4 regions of the Agrobacterium sp. rho-13.3 genome follow, and region 4 is predicted to be linked to each of the others. Evidence: riboswitches for the same ligand, from Rfam matches in the RefSeq annotation. Region 4 holds a riboswitch; each other region holds the start of a gene.
The links. Region 4 has a riboswitch for cobalamin ahead of nrdH (glutaredoxin-like protein NrdH). Riboswitches for the same ligand answer to the same signal wherever they lie in the genome.
Positions count from the first base shown of each region.

Region 1: another riboswitch for cobalamin. It lies ahead of RMR16_RS11830 (ABC transporter substrate-binding protein); the one in region 4 lies ahead of nrdH (glutaredoxin-like protein NrdH).
Region 2: another riboswitch for cobalamin. It lies ahead of RMR16_RS02615 (CbtB domain-containing protein); the one in region 4 lies ahead of nrdH (glutaredoxin-like protein NrdH).
Region 3: another riboswitch for cobalamin. It lies ahead of RMR16_RS13105 (DUF1636 family protein); the one in region 4 lies ahead of nrdH (glutaredoxin-like protein NrdH).

Region 1 is NZ_CP192774.1:2,395,998-2,400,621, reverse strand. It holds gene RMR16_RS11840 (asparaginase) at 1-220, shown strand, start outside; gene RMR16_RS11835 (glucose/quinate/shikimate family membrane-bound PQQ-dependent dehydrogenase) at 284-2,623, shown strand; cobalamin riboswitch at 2,784-3,011, shown strand; partial or broken gene RMR16_RS11830 (ABC transporter substrate-binding protein) at 3,286-4,236, shown strand; gene RMR16_RS11825 (FecCD family ABC transporter permease) at 4,239-4,624, shown strand, end outside.
Region 2 is NZ_CP192774.1:542,519-547,142, forward strand. It holds gene RMR16_RS02595 (helix-turn-helix transcriptional regulator) at 1-165, opposite strand, end outside; gene RMR16_RS02600 (LysE family translocator) at 299-934, shown strand; gene RMR16_RS02605 (c-type cytochrome) at 1,055-1,486, shown strand; gene RMR16_RS02610 (cytochrome c) at 1,558-2,475, shown strand; cobalamin riboswitch at 2,505-2,711, shown strand; gene RMR16_RS02615 (CbtB domain-containing protein) at 2,862-3,044, shown strand; gene RMR16_RS02620 (CbtA family protein) at 3,056-3,772, shown strand; gene RMR16_RS02625 (hypothetical protein) at 3,777-4,106, shown strand; gene RMR16_RS02630 (hypothetical protein) at 4,575-4,624, shown strand, end outside.
Region 3 is NZ_CP192774.1:2,697,484-2,702,107, reverse strand. It holds gene cbiB (adenosylcobinamide-phosphate synthase CbiB) at 1-623, shown strand, start outside; gene RMR16_RS13115 (cobyric acid synthase) at 610-2,067, opposite strand; gene cobO (cob(I)yrinic acid a,c-diamide adenosyltransferase) at 2,071-2,688, opposite strand; cobalamin riboswitch at 2,794-3,005, shown strand; gene RMR16_RS13105 (DUF1636 family protein) at 3,120-3,545, shown strand; gene cobW (cobalamin biosynthesis protein CobW) at 3,539-4,576, shown strand; gene cobN (cobaltochelatase subunit CobN) at 4,580-4,624, shown strand, end outside.
Region 4 is NZ_CP192774.1:1,802,948-1,807,571, forward strand. It holds gene nrdE (class 1b ribonucleoside-diphosphate reductase subunit alpha) at 1-766, opposite strand, end outside; gene nrdI (class Ib ribonucleoside-diphosphate reductase assembly flavoprotein NrdI) at 883-1,281, opposite strand; gene nrdH (glutaredoxin-like protein NrdH) at 1,303-1,527, opposite strand; cobalamin riboswitch at 1,853-2,078, opposite strand; gene RMR16_RS09035 (heme-degrading domain-containing protein) at 2,229-2,699, opposite strand; gene RMR16_RS09040 (D-alanyl-D-alanine carboxypeptidase family protein) at 2,828-3,886, opposite strand; gene RMR16_RS09045 (hypothetical protein) at 4,116-4,553, opposite strand.

The sequences.
Region 1 (4,624 bases), 590 kb from region 4:
GCCGGTCGTCGTTTCCAGCCGCGTGCCTGTTGGCGGGCTGGTTGCCGGTTATGGCGGCGGTGGCGGTGGTCATGACATGGGTGCCGTTGGCGCAGTCCATTCGCGCACGCTGCGTGCCGGACAGGCCAGGATACTGCTTGCGGCGCTTATTGCGTCTTCGAAAAATCGCGAAGATATCAAAAACGCCTTCAACGATTTCCACAAAATGGCGAAAACGTGATTTTTTCGGGAACCTTTATGGCCTGATAGTGTTTCCCCGGCTGAAAACCACCGGGGGCTTTTCATGGCAGTGACATCAACTGCGGTTATCCTGACGCTTATTGGACTGGCAATTTTTGGCTTCGGCTCTCAGCTCGTCATGCTGGGCGGAAGCTTTTATTATGCATTGGCAGGGATCGCATTTGTGGTCACCGCTGTTCTTCTTTTTCAGAGAAACAAAGCGGCATTGCATTTTTATGCCGCTTTCGTGCTTGCAACGCTCATCTGGGCATTGTGGGAAGTCGGTTTCGACTGGTGGCAACTTGGACCGCGCGGCGGTTTCATTATCCTGATTGGCATGTGGCTTTTGATGCCATGGATCAGAAAGCCACTTGGTTTCACCAGCCCAACTGGCATTTCTTACGGCGCCAATGCCGTGCCGTTGCTGACAGCGGTTCTGGTCTCCGTCGGCGCTGCGGCCTTTGCGATGACGCAAGACCCGCATGATCTGCAAGGCGATCTTTCAAGCGAAATTGTTTCCGCATCTCCCTCTTACGGAAATGACGTGCCGGATGGTGAATGGCATCAATATGGGCGCACATCCTACGGCCAGCGCTATTCGCCGCTGACGCAGATCAATGCGGACAATGTGGGTCAGCTGAAAGAGGCTTGGCGCTACCGCACCGGCGATGTGAAACTGCCCAATGATGTGGGCGAAACGACCTATCAGGTGACGCCCTTAAAAGTCGGCAACTCGCTTTATCTCTGCACCCCGCACAATTGGGCCATTGCCGTTGATGCCGCGACCGGCAAGGAAAAGTGGAAATATGATGCCAACTCCGGCATGAACCCGGACCGCCAGCATCAGACCTGCCGTGGTGTGACCTATTACGCCGATGCCGCCGCACAGGCTGGTTCACTCTGCGCTGAGCGTGTGTACCTGCCGACATCCGACGCGCGTTTAATAGCGCTGGATGCGGCAACCGGACAGGTCTGCACATCCTTTGCAGACCAAGGCACTCTGCACCTCGAAACCGGCATGAAATACAATCCTGCGGGCTATTATTACTCCACATCGCCGCCTGCCATTGCCGGCAACAAGATCATCATCGGTGGTGCCGTCAACGACAACTACTCGACGCAGGAGCAGTCTGGTGTCATCCGTGCATTTGACGTCAATTCGGGTGCTTTGATCTGGAACTGGGATTCGGGAAACCCGACGCAGACCCAACCGCTTGCATCGGGTCAGACCTATACGACCAACTCCCCCAACAGCTGGTCGGTGTTCAGCGTCGATGAGGCGCTTGGGCTGGTCTATATTCCGCTTGGAAATCAGGTTCCCGACCAACTCGGCATGGGCCGCAGCGAAAATGTCGAGAAATATTCATCATCCATCGTCGCCCTGGACATAAACACCGGGCAGGATCGTTGGGTGCGCCAGACCGTGCATCATGATCTGTGGGATATGGATGTTCCCGCTCAGCCAGTGTTGCTGGACATTACCAAAAAGGATGGCCAGACGGTTCCCGCTCTCGTCGGCCCCACCAAGCAGGGCGACATTTATGTTCTGGACCGGCGCAGCGGCGAACCGCTCCTCGCCGTGACGGAAGAACCGGCCCCGGGCGGTGCGATCCCCGAGGATTTTTCTGCACCCACCCAGCCCACCTCGGCACTGTCGTTCAAGCCTGATCCGCTGGTGGAAAAGAACATGTGGGGCGTCTCCATGTTCGACCAACTGGCGTGCCGCATCCGGTTTCACCAGTTGAATTATAAGGGACGTTACACACCTCCGTCCTTGAACGGATCGCTGATCTATCCCGGCAATTTCGGCACATTCAACTGGGGCAGTGTCGCGGTTGATCCTGAGCGTCAGGTGATGTTCGGTATGCCGACCTATCTCGCCTTTACTTCACAGCTCGTGCCGCGTGACCAGATTCCACCGAGAGGACAGGATGAAAAGGGCAGTGAGCAGGGCCTGAACCGCAATGATGGTGCGCCTTACGGTGTCCTCATGGGTCCGTTTCTGGGTCCGCTCGGCGTTCCCTGCCAGGCCCCGCCTTGGGGTTACGTTGCAGGGGCCGATCTGCGCACCGGTGATGTGGCCTACAAGCACAAAAACGGCACTGTCTATGACATGACGCCGCTGCCGCTGCCCTTCAAGGTTGGTGTGCCTGGCATTGGTGGCCCGATGATTACCAAGGGTGGCGTGGCGTTCCTCGGTGCGGCTGTTGACAATTACGTGCGTGCCTACAATCTGACATCCGGCAAACAGCTCTGGGAAGCCCGCCTTCCGGCGGGCGGGCAGGCGACGCCGATGACCTATGCAATGGATGACGGCAAACAATATGTTGTCATCGTTGCGGGTGGACACGGCTCGGTTGGCACCAAAGCTGGCGATTATGTGATCGCCTACACGCTGCCCTGATTTTCATCCACATAAACTGACATTCGAGGCCGGGAAGGGCAACCTTTCCGGCCTCGGTGTAAGAAGATACTGATTTGTTTGGGATTTTTGTTGGCAGTACGCCTTGCTATGAATATGTAATAACATTACAAGATGGATGCTTGACGGGAGGTTTGGAATAGGTCTATCTGCTTGCGACGGTTTCGAGCGAGTGATCGTGAGGAATAATAGGGAATGCGGTGCGAACCTTTTTGGGTTCAATGCCGTGGCTGCCCCCGCAACTGTAGACGGATTGTCTAACCCACTGGCGCTTTGAAAAGCGTCAAGCCACTGCGGATCGATGTCGCGGGAAGGCGGGTGAAAACGAAAATCCGTGAGCCAGGAGACCTGCCGTTGAAAGTTCATTCCAATGTCACGGGCGGGGATGCCCGGAGCAGGAGACGTCATGATTGTATCTCGCGCCGCAACGCGCCTTATTCCATCTGCAAATATCCCGTTTCGGATCGTTTCAGACCATGCCTTTTTGGAGTGAGCCTCCACACATGTGCAAATAAGGCTTTTCCTGTGGAGAGGCCGCTGACGATTTCGGGGACCAATCGGAAATGACATTCAATTTCAGACACACGATCTGCGCTGCGACTTTTGCGGTTGCTGCATTCGGTACTGCCATGCCACCCGCCTATGCGGCCGAGACAAAATATCCCTTGATGCTCAACAATTGCGGTCGTGATGTAACCTTCACTCATGCGCCGCTGCGCACCGTATCCATCGGCCAGAGCACCACGGAAATTCTTTATTTGCTGGGTCTCGCGGACAAGGTCGTCGGCACGGCGGTGTGGATCGGCCCGGTCATCAAGGGTTATGAAGAAGCCAATGCCAAGGTTGAGCGTCTGGCCGATAATGATCCGAGCTTCGAAAGTGTTCTGGCCAAGAAGCCTGATCTCGTCACGGCGCAGTTCCAGTGGCATGTCGGCCCTGAAGGTATCGTCGCCAAGCCGCAGCAGTTCGAAGAATTGAAAATCCCCGTCTACACATCACCTGCCGATTGCGTCGGTAAAGACAACAGTGCCGGTGGAGACGGCGTGCGCCATTCCGTGTTCACGATGGATCTGATCTATCAGGAAGTCACCGAACTGGCGCAGATCTTCAACGTTCAGGACAAGGGCGAAAAGCTGGTTGCCGATCTGAAGGCGCGTGAAGACGCGGCGCGCAAGAAAATCGCCTCTGCGGAGGGCAAGCTTTCTGCGGTGTTCTGGTTCTCCAGCGCAGAGTTGGATATCGACCCTTATGTTGCAGGCAAGAACGGCGCACCCGGGTACATCATGTCCGCGCTCGGCATCAAGAATGTCATCGACAGCGAAGAGGAATGGCCAACGGTTGGCTGGGAAACCATTGCCAAATCCGAACCCGCCATCATCGTTGCCGGTAAAATGGATCGCCGCCGCTTTCCTGCCGATGACGCTGCCGTGAAGCAGAAGTTCTTGAAGGAAGACCCGGTGACGAACCTTATGCCTGCGGTCAAAAACGACCATGTCGTTGTGATGGATGCACAGGCCATGAACCCAACGATCCGCACCATCGAAGGCATTGAAGTGCTGGCTGATGCAGTCGTTAAGCTCGGGCTCTCAAACTGAGCATGGGCGCATGTTTCACCTTCACCCGTGCCGCTTTGCTGGCGGCCGGGTGTTTGCTTTTCGCGCTCTGGCTAGGCGCAGCAGTTGGCGAGACGTCCATTCCCATGGATGTGGTCGCCAAGACGGTCGCGAACCGTCTGTTTCACGCGACTTATTCGCTTGATGCGATCGATGAAGGTATTGTCTGGAATTACCGCCTCAGCCGGGCGGTGGTCGCGGCGTGTTGTGGTGCATCGTTAGCGGTCTCCGGTGTCGTCCTTCAGTCACTTTTGCGCAATCCGCTGGCCGATCCTTATATTCTCGGCATTTCTGCCGGTGCGTCTACCGGCGCGGTTGGCGTTGCCATTCTGGGCTTTGGCGCGGGTATGCTGACCATGCCGCTCGGTGC
Region 2 (4,624 bases), 1.3 Mb from region 4:
GCGCTCCCCTTCGATTGGCACGCGCATCCCCTGAAGCACAACGATATCGCGATAGACCGAGCGCGCCGTCACCTCCAGCTGCTCGGCAATGCGCTGCGCCGTCACCGGTTTTTTCGCCTGCCGCAAAATCTGTATGATTTCAAAAAGGCGGGATGCCTTGCGCATGAATTTCTTTCGCCACCAACTGTTACTACTGACAATACGCTGTCAGTTGCCCTTTTCTATAAACGGGTGGATTTCACTGGAAAACAAGTGGAATCATCAATTTCACCCGCCGCCGCATTTTAGGAATACTGACATGACCTACACCGAAAACCTCTGGCTTTATTTCACCCTGCTGTTCGGCATCATCATTCTGCCGGGCATCGATATGCTGTTCGTGCTGGCCAGTTCGTTGACCGGCGGAAGAAGGGTGGGGCTGGCGGCGACATCGGGCATCATGGCGGGCGGCGCGGTGCATTCGCTTTATGGCGCGGTCGGCATCGGCCTGTTGGCCAGCCTCATTCCGGTACTGTTCACGCCCCTGCTGGTGTTCGGGGCTGGCTATATGATCTGGATCGGCATTGGCCTCATGCGCAGTTCCATCGTCATCGAGGGGGATGAGGTGAATGCCAGTGCATCCGCATGGCGGGCCTTTCGGCGCGGCATGGTGACGTGCCTCAGCAATCCAAAAGCCTACCTCTTCATGATGGCCGTTTACCCGCAATTCTTGAAGCCGGTGTACGGGCCGATCTGGATACAGGGCCTTATCATGGGGCTGATGACGGCGGCAACGCAGCTTGCGGTTTATGGTGCTTTGGCGCTCACGGCGGGCAAAAGTCGCGATTTGCTGATTTCCTCGCCCCAAATCACGATTTTTATCGGTCGTGCGGCGGGTCTATTGCTGGTTCTGGTGGCCGGTTTCACACTTTGGGAGGGTATCGGGCATCAATGATATGCGTCTGATTTTGCTTCAAAAATCACCGGAATGTGACTTCTTTTTGCCATGGGAAACGGGCATCTTCTCTCTCGTTCATCAACAGACCAGCCGGCGTGCCGGACCCAGGAGAGAGACATGAAACTTAAAACCATTGCCGCATCCCTATTGATAGGCTGTCTTTGCGCCGGTGCGGTTTCCGCAGCCGGCGAGGTTGAAAAGCGCGAAGGACTGATGAAGGGCATCGGCGGTGCCATGGGCGCGCTGGGCGCCATTGCCAAGGGTGAAAAGCCCTTTGACGCCGAAGCGGTCAAAACTGCCGTCACCACCATCAGCGCCAATGCCAAGGCGTTTCCGGACCAGTTCCCTGCCGGTTCTGAAGGCGGCGCAGCGGCCCCTGCCATCTGGCAGAACTTTGCTGATTTCAAGTCGAAGTCCGAAAAGCTGGGCACAGATGCCGATACGGTTCTAGCACAATTGCCGACAGATCAGGCCGGCGTTGGCGCAACCCTGAAACTGTTGGGTGCAGATTGCAGCAGCTGCCACCAGACATATCGTTTGAAGAAATAATCCGGTTCCATGCGGTCCGCCTTAACTGGCGGACCTTTTTTATGATGAATAGAGAAGAATCGGAGACGGCGATGGCTTCCATCTGGGCGAAGCTGGCGGGTGGCGCTGTTATTGCGGGCGTTGCCGGGTTTGGCGTTTTCATGTGGGTGACGGCACCGCAACGGCAGGCACCCAGCCACTGGGCAAATCTGGGTGAGCCTAACCTTGCCAATGGCGAAACGCTGTTTTGGGCCGGTGGTTGCGCCAGCTGTCACGCCGCACCGGATGCGACGGGCGATGCGCTGAAAACACTGTCCGGCGGACAGCCGTTGCCAAGCCCGTTCGGCACGTTCCACATGCCCAATATCTCGCCTGATCCACAGCACGGCATCGGCGCATGGACGGTCGCTGAATTCGGCGATGCGATGACGCGGGGCGTGGGCAAAGATGGTGAGCATCTTTATCCGTCCTTTCCCTATGCGTCCTATGCGCGGATGACGCCGCAGGACATCAACGATCTTTTCGCCTATCTGAAAACGCTGCCCGCCAGCGCCAATGATGCGCCGGGGCATGATCTGCCGTTTCCGTTCAACGTGCGCCTGTCGCTGGGCGGCTGGAAATTCCTGTATTTCGACAAGGGACAGCCCCGCGTTCAAATTGCCAATGCGGATGCCGAAGTGGTTCGCGGGCAATATCTGGTGGAAGGTCCGGGCCATTGCGGCGAGTGCCACACGCCGCGCGATGCGCTGGGTGGTTTCCTGAAAGATCAATGGCTTGCCGGTGGGCCGAACCCGGAAGGGGAAGGACGCATTCCCAGCATCACGCCCGGCTCTCAAGCCATCGGTTCGTGGACGAAGGACGATATCGCCAATTATCTCGAAACCGGCTTCACACCGGATTTCGATAGCGCCGGCGGGTCCATGGTCAAGGTGCAGCAGAACATGGCGCGTCTTTCCGCAGAGGACCGCAACGCCATTGCGGCCTATCTCAAAGCGGTGCCTTCGCGTTGATTGGTCATTGACTCACGCCACGTTGCGCCGGATAACTCAAGCGTGATGGTCTTTCCGGGTTCGCCCGGAAAGTGAAAAGGGAACACGATAGAAGCGTCTGCTTTCATTCGTGGCTGCCCCCGCAACTGTGAGCGGATAGCCTGAAAACGCAAAACCACTGGCATCAACGTGTCGGGAAGGTGTTTTCAAGGTCGAGACCCGTGAGCCAGGAGACCTGCCATCACGAAAGTGTCGTCAATACCGGCGGGGTGTCCGGAACAGCACGGTTGGCAGGTCGGATTATTCCGGCCTTTAAAACCATGTGTCTCTTTCCCCGTGGTGAAAGTTGAATGCGGTCGTGCGGCTTTTGATCAGCAATGCGCCCACCCGCACAGGAAAGGGTCACCATGTCTATCCAGCAGAATACGGCGTCATCAGCCGTCTCTTCCAAAACATCGAAAATTACGCAATCGCTGACGGCAGCCGTGCTCGGCCTGTTCATCGTTGGCTTTGTCGGCTTTTCGCATGTCGAGGCCGTGCACAATGCGGCGCATGACACGCGCCACGCCAACGCTTTCCCTTGCCATTAAGGGGAAACGCCATGCCATTTTTTCGCAATATTGTTTTTACCGCCGTCCTCGTCGGGCTGATTGCGGGTCTCGCCGTCAGCGCCATGCAGGCCATCGGCACCACACCGCTCATTCTTCAGGCGGAAACTTTTGAAAACGCCGGTGGCGAAGCCGCTCCCGCCCACAGCCACGATGCCGCCACGCCGGCAGACCACCACCATGATGCCGAAGCCTGGGCGCCTGCCGATGGTTTCGAGCGCAATGCCTATACCATTGCCGCCAATGTGCTGACCGCTATCGGTTATGCGTTGGTATTGACGGGATTGATTTCCCTTCGTGGATCGCAGGGTGGCTGGCGTGAAGGCCTGTTCTGGGGTCTTGCAGGTTTTGCCGCCGTCATGCTGGCCCCGATGATCGGCCTCCCGCCGGAACTGCCGGGAAGCCCGGCCGCTGAACTCGGCGCACGCCAAATCTGGTGGATTTCAACCGTCGCCGCAACAGCGGGTGGTCTGGCACTTCTCGTCTTCAAACGCGGTGAACCGTGGGCAGCCATTCTGGCCGTGCTGCTGATCGTTGCTCCGCACGTCATCGGCGCGCCGTTGCCGCCAGAGGGCGAACATGCGCTGGCGCCTCTGCCGCTGGAGCGTCGTTTTGTGGTTCTTGCCACCGTCACCAGCTTTGTCTTCTGGCTTATTCTCGGCACGTTGAGCGGGTTTTTCTTCAAGCGCTTCGACGCGACAGCGCAATAAGACGATGCCCGACAAGAGGAAGGACGCAGCGGAATGGAGTGATGAACTCGATGCGTTGCGTTTTTCCGTCCCCGGTCATGGCGCGCCCTGTGCCATGCACCGGCTGGCCTTCAAGGCGCTGCTGGCCGCAGAGCCGCTTAAAGAGGCTTGCCTCGCATTTTTTGCAGCCAATGAGCAGGCGTTTTTCACTGCCGCCGCAACCAAGATCACACGGCTCTCGCTTCCTGCCGACCGCAGCCTGCATATCAACAGCCGAGATCTCAGGCGCGCTATGACGGTGGATCACGCCGAAGGACCGCTTCGCGCCTGCCGCGTTCTGGGCCGACGGCCTTGATGGTCTCACAAAGACCCAAAGGGCGGCGCGGATGGGAGCTAGCGGCTATTAGCACCCGCTCACGCTCGCGTTGCTCTGAAAACAATCATTAGGATAGTGCCTCTAAAGATTGACGTAATTATATTTAAAAGTTACTTTTGATTGAAATTTAATTGATAAATTCTACTTTAGAAATTTATAATTTGATAGATTGCGCTTAGGTTGAGAATATCCTTGGATTCCATAGTCAGTGGTATCGAGGTGGCTCCCGGACCGTAACCTCAGGTCGGCGGTACATGTGTTGGAGGCGATAGTCTAGCCGGTGCAATTACACCAGTGATCACCAGATAACGTCTCAGATGAAAGTAGGAAACGTCAGCGGCGGATTGTTAAATCGACCTTCCATTGAAAGCTGTGACGTAACTGCACGGTACAATGACTGCGTTAATGAGAAGGTGGCCAGACCTTCTTCCAAGTGGGGAACTATATATGACGGTTTCAGGAGTGGACGCAACAAGATCACTTCAGCTTAGCGGGTC
Region 3 (4,624 bases), 890 kb from region 4:
AGCGTGACGGCATTGAAGGAGGACGAAGGGCGGTGTCGATGATCGTCGGACGTGATCCTCAAAGACTGGACGAGGCTGCGGTGTGCCGGGCGGCGATTGAAAGTCTGGCGGAGAATTTTTCCGATGGCATCGTCGCGCCATCGCTGTGGCTCGGGCTTCTGGGGCTGGCCGGTGGTGCGGGTTACAAGGCGACCAACACGGCAGACAGCATGATTGGCCATCGTTCTGCGCGCCACGAGGCTTTCGGCTGGGCTTCGGCGCGGCTGGATGATCTGGTCAATTTGCCAGCCTCCCGGCTCACCGGCTTGCTGTTCATCACGGCTGCGTTGTTTGTAAGAGGCGCTTCCCCACGAAACGGTTTTCGCGCGATTTTTCGCGATGCCCGCCATCACCGTTCGCCCAATGCGGGTTGGCCGGAGGCGGCAATGGCAGGGGCGCTGGGATTTGCGCTGGCCGGTCCACGCTCTTACGGCGGGCAGATGATCGAAGCGCGGTTTATGGGCGAAGGCGGACGGCGGGATTTGAACGCCGCTGATATTCGCCAAGCACTGAAATTGGCGCGGATTGCAGATGCGATGCTGATTGGGCTTTTTGGGGTCCTTGTGTTGATTATCGCGCTATAGACAATAGCGCGGCGAGATCGAGATGGCGCTCCATATGGGCGGCCAAACGATCCAGGATGGTATCGACCTGCGCTTCATAATTCAGTTCTGAGCTTTCGCCACCCAACCGCTCCAACCAAGCGCTGCGCTGGTGGTCATCTGCAAACAGGCCGTGAACATAGGTGCCGAAAACGCGGCCTTCCATAGAGATTGCCCCTTCTGTCTGGTTGCCGATGGTGGAAAACGGGCGGTCGGTATCCACGCCCTCGGTCACGCCAACATGCATTTCATAGCCGGAGAAGGATATTCCGTCGAAACTTTGGCCCGTGACGGAAACCAGCCGTTTATCGCCAGTCAGGACGGTCTCGACATTCAGCAAGCCCAGTCCTTCGACCGTTTGAGGTGTCCCCTCGATACCCTCCGGGTCGGCTACGGTTTTGCCGAGCATCTGATAACCGCCGCAGAGGCCGAGAACGTGTCCACCACGTCGCAGATGCGCTTTGATGTCGGTGTCAAAACCGGCATTTTTCAAGGTAGTTAGGTCAGCGATGGTGGATTTGGAGCCACAGAGCAAAACCAGTGAGCAATCACCCGGAATGGCCTGACCGGGGCGGACGCGCAAGAGCTCCACGTCTGGTTCTGCCTCTAACGGGTCGAGGTCATCGAAGTTGGAAATATGCGGCAGGATGAGCACGGCGATGCGGATTTTTGCGCCGGGTTTGCGTTGACCTGGCGCTGTCAGACCAAGTGCATCTTCGGCGGGCAAGCTGATAGCATCGGCAAAATGTGGCAGAAGGCCGATCGGGTTCCAGCCGGTTTTTTTTTGGATGATCCGCATACCCTCATCAAACAAGGCCGGATCACCACGAAAGCGGTTGACGATAAAGCCTTTTATCATCGCCGCATCATCCGGTTCCAGAACCGTTTTTGTGCCGACAAGGCTGGCAATGACGCCGCCGCGATCGATATCGCCGATGAGGATGACGGGTGCGTTGGCCGCACGGGCAAAGCCCATATTGGCGATGTCATTGGCGCGGAGATTGACCTCTGACGCGCTGCCTGCGCCCTCCACGAGCACCAAGTCGGCGCTGGCTTTGAGCTGCTCGAAACTTTCCAGCACCCGCGGCATCAGCCCCGCTTTCATATGCTGATAATCCGCCGCCTTGGCATTGCCGGTGACCTTGCCCTGCACCACCACCTGCGCACCGGTTTCGCTTTGCGGTTTCAGCAGCACCGGGTTCATATGCACGGAAAGCGGCACGCCAGCGGCGCGGGCCTGCAAGGCCTGCGCCCTACCGATTTCCCCGCCATCTGCGGTGACGGCGGCGTTGTTGGACATGTTCTGTGGCTTAAAGGGCATGACGGAGAAGCCGCGAAGGGTGAAAGCGCGAGCCAGCCCCGCCACCATCAACGACTTGCCGACATCCGAGCCGGTTCCCTGAAACATCAAAACACGCGCTGTCATGGATTAGAACTCTATGCCGGACTGCGCTTTGACGCCCGCTTTGAAGTGATGTTTCACCAGCGTCATTTCCGTCACCATATCAGCGGCGTCGATAAGCGGTTGTTTAGCATTGCGTCCAGTGACGATGACATGCAAATTCGGGCGGCGGTTTTGCAGGGTCTCAACGACTTCTTCCAAGGGAAGATAATCATAACGTAGCGCGATATTCAGTTCGTCGAGAACAACCAGACCGATGGATTCATCGGCCATCAGGACCTTGGCTTCTTCCCATGCTTTGGTGGCCGCTGCGACATCGCGTTTCAAGTCTTGTGTGTCCCACGTGAAACCTTCGCCCATGGTACGCCATTCGATTTTATCGCTGAAAAGGGTCAGCGCCTGCTGTTCGCCGGTGGACCATGCGCCCTTGATGAACTGCACGATGCCGACGCGCCTGCCGGTGCCGAGCATGCGCAGCGCCAGCCCGAAGGCGGCGGTGGATTTGCCTTTGCCGGGGCCGGTATTGACCATCAGCAGACCTTTTTCGACGGTCTTCTCGGAGACTTCAGCGTCTTGCACGGCCTTGCGGTTGACCATTTTGGCACGGTGGCGTTCGGCTTCGCTATCGCTGATCTCGCGTGTCATGGTGTCTCATTCCTTCCCGGCGCATGCTTTTCAAGACGGCGACTATAGCCAAATCGCCCCGCACGGCAATGACGGGCGGCATTGACACAAAAGCACCGCAGGGCATAAGGGTTAAGGACTGACGGTCTTTTTCCGGCAACGGGAAAAGCTAAGAGGGAACACGGTTCAGTCTTTTACTTTGACCAATCCGTGGCTGCCCCCGCAACTGTAAGCGGTGAGCCTGCACTGTGAAGCCACTGGACAATTTGTCCGGGAAGGTGGTGCAAGGCGTTCTTCACACCGCGAGCCAGGAGACCTGCCGTTTCAGGAAAAACGTCTGCCGGGCGGGGTGCTCCGGTCAGCCGGTCTTATCGAATGGCGGATCGCGCATTTGTGCGTGGCGTTTTTCGATATCCGCACCCCGAAGATTTGCAGGCGCGGAAAGCGAACCCTTGGATATTACAGCGACATCGTCTGGCATCAGTGAAAAAGCGCAAGACAAAACGGCTTCTGGCGTTGTCGTTTTCGTCTGCCGCAGCTGTCGGGATGAGGCGGAGCCGAATGCCGAGCCGCGCCCCGGCGCGCTGCTAGCCGAAACCGCTATTCAGCTTGGCAAGGCAGAGGGCATCGATGTGCGCAGCGTTAATTGCCTTGCCAATTGCAAGCGCGGCCTCAGCGCCACGATGCGCAGCGCCGATGGCTGGTCCTATGTGTTTGGCGGGCTGACCGCGGACCATGCGGACGATCTTTTAACCGGCGCGCGCCTTCTGGCCGCCGCACCGGATGGCCTGATGCCCTGGCGTGGCCGGCCTGACATTTTAAAGCGTGGCATGGTTGCCCGCATTCCCCCTTTGCATTTTACCGAGGAGACATCATGACCACGCTCAACCGCGTTCCCTGCACCATCATCACCGGATTTCTGGGCGCTGGCAAAACCACGCTGCTGCGCGGCCTTCTGGAAAAGCTTGAGGGCAAGCGGCTTGCCATCATCGTCAACGAGTTTGGCGATGTCGGCATCGATGGCGATATTCTCAAAGGTTGCGGCATTGAAAGCTGCCCGGAAGAAAACATCGTGGAGCTGGCCAATGGCTGCATTTGCTGCACGGTGGCGGATGATTTCCAGCCCGCTATCGAACAGATTCTGAGCCGTGAGCCACGTGTCGAGCATATTCTGATCGAAACATCGGGCCTCGCTCTGCCGAAGCCGCTGGTGCAGGCGTTCCAATGGCCAGCGATCAAAAGTCGCGTGACGGTGGATGCCGTTGTGGCCGTTGCCGATGGTGTGGCACTGGCCGAAGGCTTGGTGTCGCATGATCTGGAAGCACTTGCCGCCCAGCGTCAGAATGACGAGGCACTGGATCACGATGATCCGGTTGAAGAAGTGTTCGAAGACCAGATTGCCTGCGCCGACCTGATCGTTCTGACCAAGGGTGACCTGCTGGATGCGGCCGGGCTGGAGCGTGCCAAGGCGCATATCAACGCCCATCTTCCAAAGGCGGCGAAAATCATCGTGGCATCCAACGGGGTCATCGATCCTGCCGTTTTGATCGGCCTTGGCCTTGCGGTGGAAGAGGATATCGACAACCGCAATACGCATCATGATGAGGAAGAAGACCACGATCACGATGAGTTCGACAGCTTTGTGGTGGAGCTGGATGCTGTGACCGACGCCGATGCGCTGGCGGTGCGAATTTCTGAGGCGGCAGCGTCTGAAAACGTGCTGCGCATCAAGGGTTTTGTTGAGGTCTCTGCCAAGCCAATGCGTTTACAGGTGCAGGCGGTCGGTTCGCGGGTCAATCATTATTTCGACCGCCCTTGGGCTGCCGGTGAAGTGCGCCGCAGCCGTCTGGTGGTGATCGGTGAAAAGGGCATCAACCGCGAAAAAATCGAGCGGATGCTGGCTGCCTGATCCATGCACATTCTCGCCACCACATCGTCGTCGCTGGACGACCTGATA
Region 4 (4,624 bases):
CATTTTCGCGCTTGGTATCCAGAAAACGCATGATATCGGGATGATGAGCGTTAAGATAAACAGCCCCTGCCCCCTGTCGCGCACCCAGCTGGTTGGCGTAGGAAAACGAATCTTCCAGCAGCTTCATGACCGGAATAATGCCCGAAGACTGGTTTTCGATCTGCTTGATCGGCGCACCGGCCTCACGAATATTGGTGAGAGACAGCGCCACACCGCCGCCGCGCTTGGAAAGCTGCAAGGCAGAATTGATGCCACGCGAGATGGATTCCATGTTGTCTTCAACGCGCAGCAGGAAGCACGACACGAGTTCGCCGCGCTGCTTTTTTCCGGCATTGAGGAAGGTCGGCGTCGCGGGCTGGAAACGGCCTGCGATGATCTCATCCACCAGATCCCGCGCCAGTTGCTCATTGCCCTGCGCCAGCGCGAACGCCACCATGCAGATGCGGTCTTCATACCGCTCCAGATAGCGTTTTCCATCAAAGGTCTTCAGCGTGTAGCTGGTGTAATATTTGAAGGCACCGAGGAAGGTCGGGAAGCGAAACTTCTTCGCATAGGCGTAATCGAACAGATCGCGCACGAAGTTGAAGGAATATTGATCCAGCACCTGCTGTTCGTAATATCCTTCGCTGACCAGATAATCGAGCTTTTCCCGCAGGTTGTGAAAGAACACCGTGTTCTGGTTCACATGCTGCAAGAAGTATTGCCGCGCCGCCATGCGGTCCTTTTCGAACTGGATATGTCCCTGCTCGTCATAGAGGTTCAGCATGGCGTTCAGCGCGTGGTAATCCACCGTCGCGTCGGCGGGGCTCACCTGCCGCTCGTTGACGGAACTGCGGGTGGAAGCATTGGTCTTTGCTCCCTCGTCCTTTGCGGTGGTGGTGGTCAGCGTATCCAAAATCGTTCCAGTCCATGTTTGACGTTGGCGACATCATCGGGCGTGCCTAAAAGCTCGAAGCGATAAAGAAACGGCACCGCGCATTTGCGCGACACGATATCCCCCGCCGAGGCATAGCCCGCGCCGAAATTCGTATTGCCCGCGGCGATGACGCCGCGAATGAGGTTGCGATTGGCAACGTGGTTGAGAAACTGGATGACCGGCTTGGGTACGGCACCCTTCATTCCCCCGCCACCATATGTGGGCGTAATCAGCACGTAAGGCTTATCGACTTCGGGTGCGGCTTCATCCGCCGACAAGGGCAGACGCAAGGCCCGCACGCCCAGTTTTTCAACAAAGCGATGGGTGGTTTCAGACCGGCTGGAATAATAAACGATCAGACCCATCAGACCCATCACATCCTCAAATCACGAAGCGAGAGCGCCAATCATATCCGGGCGGAAACCGGCCCAATGCCGCTCTCCGGCGATGACGACCGGAACCTGACGATACCCCAGACCCTGAACCAGCGCATAGGCATCTTCGTCGGCAGAAACGTCCACGATGTTGTAGGTGATGCCCTGTCGGTCCATCGCGCGGGTGGTGGCTGTGCATTGGACGCAGGCTGGTTTGCTGTAAACGGTAATGGTCATAATGTCCTCGTGGGAGTGGGCAAGCGATGGCGACCGCGCACCGCGTGATGCGCGTTGATGGACGTGGAATGAATGCGAAGCTGGATGCGTCACCCGCCCGAAGAGGTGGCGACGCTATCCTTCATGCTCAAAAGTTTCCGCACTGCTGACGCAAGGCGGCACAACATTCAGGCGGGCGTATACCACTCTCGGGGCAAGGTACTGAAACTGGACAACAAACTGGACATGGATTTACCCCGAAGTAGCTCATGCAGGACATTCGGGAACACGGTATGTTCGGCCCCTATGCCGCAACAAACCCTTCAACTCCCGGACACCCCGCCCGTTAATGTAACTGCTCTAGGCAGGTCTCCTGGCTCACGGGTCAAAACCTCCGCCCCGCCTTCCCGGATCAACATGACCCAGTGACATAGTGGAACAGACACTCGCCGCTTACAGTTGCGGGGGCAGCTACGGCATTGAAGCGCTCATCATGAGCGCCAACGCACCGTATTCCCGTCTTAGCCTCACAAGCCTTGCGACTCGAAGGAACCTAGAACACTACATATAGTAGACGAGGTTAATTTCCCGTCAACACTTATTACAATTCAAACGAAAACATCTGTGGGAAAGTGTGGCGACACCAAGGCGTGAAACGGACAGCCCCGGAAAACAATGACTTATCGCTTCCGCCTGCACCAAGCTGTGAAATGCGCAGCATTTTAAAGCGAGAGCAATTCCTTCAGCGATGCCGTGATCAGCGCATGATCCTCGACATCGGGCAGTCCACTGACGGCCACGGAGCCGATCAGCGTTCCGCCCCGCAATGCGAGAGGAAAGCCGCCGCCGCTTGCGACGAAGCTGCTCACCGGCAGTCCGAACTTGACGTTGAAGTCATATCCCTTTGCTTCCGCCTCGAGCCGAACCCGCAATGAACTGCGGTGGAAGCGATGAACCACGGCGCATTTGCGGCTGGTCCAGCCAAAATTATCGATGGTTGCGCCCGGAAGAAGACTTGCGAAAACGACATCTGCGCCATGCCTGACTTCGATGGCGACTGGCAGTTTCAAAGACGCCGCTTTTTCCCTGAGATGGCTGCCCAATCCCCAGGCAAAATCATAGTCGAATCGGTCAAGTTTAAGGGCATCTTCTTCAGCTCTTAAAGCGTCCAACGTCGGTGTCTCTATTGCCATGGCATCCTCTGTCCAATCCGTGGAATTCCCGTTTCAACCTCCATGGAGATGCACGAAAAGTCAAAGGCTTGGACGCGCCTTTCGAGCGCCATACACAGCCGCCGACATGAGCCCGCCGGGCCGCGCCCCTATTGTGGTTTAGAAGGGCGTTGTGTTGGAGTTGGCACTTCGACCACATGTTCGCTCTGCCACGTGGTTATGGCATGGACCTGCCCTGCAATCTGGTCGTTCAGAAACGTTTCCTTGCCCGGCAAGCCCATCGGATAGAGTGCTTCGCGTTCGGCTTCATAAGCCACGCTTTTGTCCGTGCAGAGGCGGATACGCATATCCTGTGGCGCAACGTCGCTACGGTTTTGCACCGCGTCCACTGGGCCAGAGGCATTCAACTGCCCATCAAACGCCTGCGTCAAATATTGTGCAGATCGCTCATCCCGTTCCCGCTCTGTCGTCGCGCCCATCATCACCACCATCACACTTTTCCCGTTGCGGGTGGCAAGGCCAACGTAATTTCGGCCCGATGCACAGAGAAAGCCGGTCTTCATGCCAACCGTGCCGCTGAAACGGGTCAGCAATGTATTGTTGGATTTGATCTCTTTCCCGTCAATCGTGACGGCAGACCCCTGAAAAAAGCGGTGGTAATCCGGAAACGTCCGTTCGATCTCCATTCCAAGGACCGCAAGGTCGCGTGCGGTCGTGTAATTTGTTCGGTTGAACAGGCCGTTGGGGCTGGAAAAATGCGTTCCCGTCATGCCAAGACGCGCGGCGGCGTCGTTCATCCGCTGAATAAACGCAGCTTCATTGGGTGCCACCGCCTCTGCCAAGGCCACGGCAACATCGTTGGCCGAGGCGGTCAGCGTGGCAAAAAGCGCGTCTTCGAGCGTCATCGTGCGCCCGAAGGTCAGGCCTGATTCCAGAAAAGCCTGTTTCGTCGCGTTGCGCGTCATCGTGACCGGCGTGGTCAAAGTCACTTGACCGGCGCGAAGCGCTTCAAACACTACCAGCGCCGTCATCAGCTTGGTTGTCGACGCCGGATACCAAGGCACCCCGGCATCTTCCTGATAAAGAACCTGACGACTTGCCGTATCGACCACCAGCACCGGCGTCGCATTGGCCGTGCCCCATGCGAACAGGGACGCTCCAAATGCTATTCTTCTCGATAGCTGTCCGGCCAATAGGGTTTTCATCATCTGTCAGTCTCCACGCAACATTGTCCTCATGACATGGGAGGCATTGCGGACACAAGCGCCTGCTAAGAGACAACTTTGGCAAGTCTGGGACAAGATGGCCGGTTATTGGCTTGTGAGCGGAGAAATGGTGCGTCGCCATATAAGTCCGGCCTCTCCAGTCGCAGTCGTGATACCCTGATGGAATACACACTCTTGCAGGGCTTGCGCCCATTCGAACAGAGGTCGAGCATTACGCCTTTATCGATGACCGATCGTTAATATTGGTTGATGGCAGCTTATCAAAAATCGCCTTGATGACACGAACCGGCCTGTTCTCAATAGGCACGCTCATCTTCATGTAAAGCTGGCCGTCGGTCAGGGTAAAATGGACATTAAACGAAGCACTGCTGTAGCTGCCACCGTGTCCCGGTTTCCATCGTCCGATGCCACTAAAGGTCGTGGACTGTCCGCCCTTCCCAATCTCCGCAACAGCAAACCAACCATTGTTTGACGTTATGCGCAGGACGGAGCCTTGCTCTTTAATGGCGATACGGCATTTGTCGCATTGCCCGGCGTTGGAGACAATTTGTTGCCAGTTTCCTGTAAAATTCGATTGCTCGGCCCGCATTTGGGTCAACGAGCAGAATGTGAATGCCATAAAGCAAAAGAGACCAATGATACGTCGCAATAGCTTGTCCTCTATAATTGTCATCTCTACGCTTTTCGCCAGCAAGCCACACGCGCCGCTTCCTCAGAACA